One region of the Neobacillus sp. YIM B06451 genome, then DNA from elsewhere that is predicted to be linked to it. Evidence: predicted binding sites of a transcription regulator. Region 1 holds the regulator's gene; each other region holds the start of a gene.
The links. The regulator LexA, encoded in region 1, represses DNA repair genes until DNA is damaged. The targets are predictions, from matches to a motif close to CGAACATATGTTCG.
Positions count from the first base shown of each region.

Region 2: uvrB (excinuclease ABC subunit UvrB) is a predicted target of LexA. The motif match lies at 1,079-1,092, and genes of this name have one in related genera.
Region 3: RB160_RS06700 (carbohydrate kinase) is a predicted target of LexA. The motif match lies at 1,145-1,158, and genes of this name have one in related genera.

Region 1 covers NZ_JAVFKJ010000001.1:493,720-495,986, reverse strand. The annotation lists gene RB160_RS02315 (YneB family resolvase-like protein) at 1-136, opposite strand, end outside; gene yneA (cell division suppressor protein YneA) at 139-468, opposite strand; gene lexA (transcriptional repressor LexA) at 625-1,245, shown strand; gene RB160_RS02300 (hypothetical protein) at 1,292-1,519, opposite strand.
Region 2 covers NZ_JAVFKJ010000017.1:48,420-50,686, reverse strand. The annotation lists gene RB160_RS20795 (STAS domain-containing protein) at 1-652, shown strand, start outside; gene RB160_RS20790 (CsbA family protein) at 684-917, shown strand; gene uvrB (excinuclease ABC subunit UvrB) at 1,366-2,267, shown strand, end outside.
Region 3 covers NZ_JAVFKJ010000002.1:423,112-425,378, forward strand. The annotation lists gene RB160_RS06695 (carbohydrate kinase) at 1-731, opposite strand, end outside; gene RB160_RS06700 (carbohydrate kinase) at 1,197-2,267, shown strand, end outside.

The DNA of each region.
Region 1 (2,267 bases):
CCGCTGCCTTTTCAAAACCGTGCCTTTCCGCAAGAGCAAGAAGTTCCTCCTCCTGCCTTGCAAGGGACGTTTCCTGGGCTTCCTTTTCTGTGCTGACTCGGCAATATATCGCTGCCCGGACGCCCTTGTTCCCCATATTTACTCATCCTTTCCAACACTTGCTAGCTGCTGCCCCTCGCTAATGGTGAGCTTTTTAATAGGGACAATGATTTTGTCCCCTGGATAAATCGTATCGCTCGCGAGTTCATTGTTTTTCTTTACCCAGTTTATAATATCAGACCGGTCCATCGAATGGCGTTCGGCAAGCTCCTCCGCAACCGCCCAAATGGAATCCCCTTCTTTTACTGTAATGGTCATGTATGTATCTTCAGTTGCAGGTTTGCTAAAGTACGATACCGCTCCCGCACATAGGCTGCTGAAAAAAATCAAAAGTACGACGTAAGAGTTATTTATTAAAAGTTTCTTCATTGGACGCACCCCTTAAGAATGTATGTTCGGTTTATTTGATTTGATTATAATCCGAACATCTGTTTGATGTCAATGAAAAAACTCGAACTTATGTTTGTATCTTTGTCCAACCCATGCTATAATTAGGTAACAATACCAGAAGAGGTGTTTCCATTTATGGCTAAAATATCGAAGAGGCAGCAGGAGATCCTTGATTATATTAAAAGCGAAGTAAAAAGAAAGGGTTATCCGCCGTCCGTCCGTGAAATCGGTGAAGCAGTGGGGCTTGCCTCAAGCTCGACCGTACACGGCCACCTGGAACGGCTGGAAATGAAGGGCCTCATTAGAAGGGACCCGACGAAACCAAGGGCAATTGAAATTCTTGAAGCGGATGAAGCATACATCCCGAAAGTCCGGGTCGTCAATGTTCCAGTCGTCGGGCGTGTTACTGCGGGTCAGCCTATCACCGCTGTTGAAAATGTCGAGGAGTATTTCCCACTTCCCGAAACAATGGTCCCTTCGGACGAGCAGGTTTTCATGCTTGAAATTATGGGGGAAAGTATGATTGAAGCTGGTATCCTTGATGGGGACTATGTCATTGTAAAGCAGCAGAAGACAGCAAATAATGGCGATATCGTTGTCGCAATGACAGAAGAGGACGAAGCTACGTGTAAAAGATTTTACAAAGAAAAAGACTATATCCGCCTCCAGCCGGAAAACCCCACCATGGAGCCTATCATCCTTAGGGAAGTATCCATTTTGGGAAAAGTTATCGGCGTATACCGGAGCATCCATTAAAAAACAGGCTATTGCGGATAGCCTGTTTTTCTTTGCTTCTATAGATTTATTGTTCCGTCTGGGCTTCTTCCCTTTGCTGTGCCCGCTCGTCATACCAAAGCTTCGCGTGGGTAAGGATTGAGAAAACCAGGAAGAAATTCATTGCCCAAACTCCGACAAATGGGCTTATGCCCCCAAACTCTATTGTTTTATACCCCTTTAAAATCATCACAAGATAGGATTCAATAAAAACTAATACGAACCCAGCCGCACCTGCAACCGCCATTCTGATCATGCTGATACCCCCTCAAAGTTCGGAAATTCAAAAGTTTGTCACTTTGTTTTTACAGCTTTGTGAACATAAACAACATACGAACATTTTTAACCTTGAATCTGTTATTTTAAAGATACAGAAAAACTTCAACAGCAATCGATTTCAAAAAAAGCCATCACAAGATTGCTTAGTCAAACATCGCAATGAACAGCAAGAACACAACGAGATTGAACAACCTAGACGCATTAGTGGGAAATAATCGCATCGTCATTGACAAGGGATCCAGCTAGATACATCTACGATTTGCATCAAGATACAAAATGGTCATCTTAGAAACTGCTATGATTCGCATCCAGAAACACAGCATCACAGCCTAGAAGCACCTAAGATTGGCACCAAGATACAAAACCTTACAGCTTAGAAACATCTACGATTTTCATCAAGATACAAAATGGTCATCTTAGAAACTGCTATGATTCGCATCCAGAAACACAGCATCACAGCCTAGAAGCACCTAAGATTGGCACCAAGATACAAAACCTTACAGCTTAGAAACATCTACGATTTTCATCTAGTTTTAGAATGGCCATCTTAGAAACAACTATGACCTGCATCCAGAAACACAAAATCACAGCCTAGAAGCACCTAAGATCGGCACCAAGATACAAAAACTTACAACTTAGAAACATCCACGATTTGCATCCAGATCCAAAATAGTCATCTTAGAAACAGCTATGATTCGCATCCAGAAACACAGCATCACAGCCTA
Region 2 (2,267 bases), on a different contig from region 1:
AGAAGAGGGATTCAAAAAGGGAATTCTCGACTGGACCCGTATGGTATCGGAGGACCGGGTAAATTCAGGGGTACCGCTTCACTCTGTGATTAAGCAATTCGGGATTTTCCGGAGTGTCATCATACTTTTTATCGAAAATTTCGCGCGTGATTACGAGAAAGAGCTCTCATTCGAAGACATTTTCCGTTGGACAAAGCAAATCAATTTTGCCTTTGACAAAGTCATTGATTTATTTTCAAAACATTACTACGAAGTCCACAGCAAGCTGATTTCGGAAAAGGAAAAGATGATCTACGAGCTAAGTTCACCGGTCATACCGGTAACAAAAGGTACGGGTGTATTACCGCTCATCGGTGAAATCGACATTGACCGTGCCGCTGACATCCTGGAATCCGTCCTGAACCAAAGCGCCGCTATGCGCATCAACAAGCTCGTTATTGACATGTCGGGCGTACCCGAAATGGACTCCGCCGTCGCATGTGAGTTGTCAAAATTATTCAAGGGATTGAACCTGATTGGCATCCGCGCGATCCTTTCCGGTATCAGGCCAGAGGTCGCCAAGGCTGCTATCACCCTTGGAATCAACTTCGATAACACCGAATTCGAACAGGACCTCGCCGCAGCGTTGACAAAGCTCAACTGGCAAGACTAGCGCACGAACCAAATCAAAAGGGGGGTAAAAGGTGATTCAATATCTATCAGCATTCTTCCTGCCCGGCCTGTGCGTCATGCTGTTTGCAAGGGTCACCTACAACCGGGTCATTGCACTCGCCCTAACAGTCGGCCTCATCGCGGCATCCGTCTACAAAGGCTACACAAACAGCTGGGGACTCATCATTGTCGACGCCTTCTCGCTCACCGTGGGCTTTTGGGCCGCCTCGCACCTTAAGCCGAAAGAAACCGCAAACAAAGCCTGACCAGCTACCCGCCAAACTCCGGCGGGTTTTTCTATTTCTGGGCCTAATGAAAAATTGGCCCCCGCACCATATAAACCGCGGGTATAAAGCAAGCATACCCAACACGTTATCAAATTTTCCAAAAAACATCCTGAATGTAGCAGGAAAACCAAAAATTAAATCGAATATTTGTTCGTATAATGTTGGTTTGCGCCCTCCCCTTTGTGGTAGAATGTTTTTATAAGATTTTTAGCAATGCCGGGATTGTGAATTTCGGCATCCTTTCAGTTTGTCCGTAATATGGCCGTCTTTGGAGCCAGCCGGTTTGAATGAGGCGCCATGGCGGGCATACTGATTACCATATGAATTGGCGGCAGAGAAACGCCAATATGCACACCTTGAATGATTAAACCATACACCCGTGTTTGCCAATAGACGCTTTATTTTAGTATTGGAGGTTCGGATAAACGTGAAGAACCAATTTGAATTAGTGTCCAAATACAAGCCGCAGGGGGACCAGCCCGAAGCGATTAAAAAGCTTGTCGACGGTATTTACAAAAAGAAGCCCATCCAGACGCTTCTTGGCGCGACGGGTACGGGTAAGACGTTTACCGTTTCCAATGTCATCAAGGAGGTAAACAAACCGACGCTTGTCATCGCCCATAATAAGACGCTCGCCGGCCAGCTTTACAGCGAGTTCAAGGAATTTTTCCCGAACAACGCGGTCGAGTATTTTGTCAGCTACTACGATTACTACCAGCCGGAGGCCTATGTGCCCCAGACCGATACATTCATTGAAAAAGACGCGAGCATCAATGATGAAATTGACAAGCTTCGCCACTCGGCTACTTCTTCTTTGTTCGAGCGTCGTGACGTCATTATCATCGCATCTGTATCGTGCATTTATGGTTTGGGTTCTCCGGAAGAATACAAGGAAATGGTGCTCAGCCTCCGGGCGGGGATGGAAATCGAACGGAACAAGCTGCTCCATAAGCTCGTCGATATCCAGTATGCCCGGAATGACATCGACTTTAAGCGCGGTACGTTCAGGGTACGGGGCGACGTTGTCGAAATCTTCCCGGTGTCAAAAGACGAGCATTGCATCCGCGTCGAGTTTTTTGGCGACGAGGTCGAACGCATACGCGAAGTAGACGCCCTGACAGGCGAAATCATTGGTGAGCGGAACCATGTCGCCATTTTCCCGGCATCCCACTTCGTGACAAGGGAAGCAAAGCTGAGGCTAGCAATCGAAAATATTGAAAAAGAACTGGAAGAGCGTCTCGAGGAACTCCGCGCCGAGGAAAAGCTGCTTGAAGCACAGCGACTCGAGCAGCGGACCCGCTATGACCTTGAAATGATGAGGGAAATGGG
Region 3 (2,267 bases), on a different contig from region 1:
ACGATGAGCCACGTTAAGGCATTCAGGTTCTTAGGAAGCCTGTTCATTTTAGGCCCTGAAACAGGGATAACGACTAATGGAATATGATATTTTGATGTAAAACCACTGAGAAAGTCAATCGTTTCTCCTGGGCAATTCAAATCAACGACAATACATTTCGCTTTCCTAAGCAGGTTGCTGTTTTTTATTAACAACTCAGGTGTAATATTTTCATAAATATCCATATCTGCCAATGCGACTGTCAAGTCACCATTTTTGTCTAAAACGGCAGTATAGGAACCTGTTGACGAATGTTCAAATTGGGCCACATGCTCCAAATTCATAAAGGGTGATGACAATTCATAAATCATGTCCCATTCTGAATCATTGCCCCTGGCTGATAGTAAAAGTACTTCCTCGCCTAATCTCCCCAGGTTTTCAGCAATATTCCTCGCTACTCCTCCTACCGAAGTAGAAGATTTCACTGGATTGGAAGTCTCATTCGTGATTTCCTCTTTTGCATAAAACTTACGGTCAACGTTAGCCCCGCCAATGCAAATGATTGGGGATGTTTCATTTAAAACAAACGCTTTGCCCAAAACATAGTCTTTCTTAATTAGTTCAGAAATACTGCTCGTTATGGAGGCCATTGGGAGTCCCATTAATTCCGACAGTTCCTCCTGAGAAATAAACGGGTTTGCCCGAACCATTTCCAAAACCAATTTTTCGTTTCTAGTTAGATCCTTCGTCACTCCTACAACCTCCCTTCGTGACAAAAGTTTATTAAATAAACATAAGTTTAGTATACGTTTTCATCATCGAAAGTCAACCATATTACCAGAAAAAAATAATCCCATAATTACCCACCGTCTGTGGACAGACGGTAAAAGCTTCGTATTACGGGATTTATTCGACTAGATAAAATGAAATTGAACAGATACATATTCATTATTTAACTCGTACCTATTATTTATTCAGCAATGATTTGGATGTAAATAAAACACAACTTGGCTATTCCTCTGGCATCAGGATATTAACTATCGTTTGTCTGTCCATTTTCGATAACGTATAATTTATTTCCAATAGAATGAAAATCTGAATAAGGTTGGTACCACAGTGTCCAACCAGCACACATTTTGTTAATCGTTGTAAAATTAAGCGTTTACAAACTTATGTTTATGGAATAAGCTGTTGTTTAAAGGGGAGGGGAAACTTCCATGGATAAAGAGAAACAAATCTTGGATTTGATAAGAATGAATCCTTTTATTTCCCAGCAGGAATTGTCAAGCATTGTTGGCTTGTCACGCCCTGCCGTTGCGAATTATATTAGCAGCCTGACGAGACGCGGCGAAATTAAAGGGCGAGGCTATATTCTGAAGGAAGAATCATCGATTATTTGCATTGGAGGCGCGAACACGGACCGGAAAGCACGAACGGAAAAGAAAGTGCGGCTGTATTCTTCCAACCCGGTCAAAATAACCGAGGCTGTTGGCGGGGTGGCCCGCAACTTCGCGGAAAATTTAAGCCGGCTCGGCGTGAGTGCTTCTCTAATGACTTGTCTGGGGGATGACAAAGAAGGGAATTGGATCCTGAAAGAAACGAAGGGCCAGGGAGTTGATGTCAGCCAAGTATGGGTATTGCCTACCGAACGGACGGGGACTTTTACCACTTTATTGGATATTGACGGTGAAAGCATTGTTTCCATGGCCGATATGAATATATACGAAAAGTTGACCATTTCCATGTTCGAGGAAAAATGGTCACATATCGCTGCCTCCCAAGCTGTTTATTTGGATACGAACATTCCAAGCGATTGTATAAATCACTTGATTACACGCTGCAAAGATGAAAGCATTCCTCTGTACATTGACCCTGTATCAACGGCCAAGGCGCAAAAACTTCCATCTCGCTTGGACGGGGTCGAACTTGTGCTCCCAAACCGTGAGGAAGCGGAAATCCTTGCAGGAATCAAGATTGACTCAATTAATGATTGTCAAACTGCTTGTGAAAAAATTAGGCAGCGCGGAGTTGAAAAAGTGATTATCACGCTGGGGGACCAAGGGGGATATTTTTGCTCCGCCGATGAATCCGGGCATTTGCCAGCTTTCCAAAGGGAAGTTGTTGATGTCACTGGAGCTGGTGAAGCCTTTGGTTCATGCACAATATACGGACTCATGAATGGTAAATCGTTGATGAACGCCTGCCAACTCGGCCTTGCCGGCGCCGCCCTCACGCTTCAAACAGAAAAATCGATTTCACCATTTTTAAAACCTGAAAAAATCCATGAA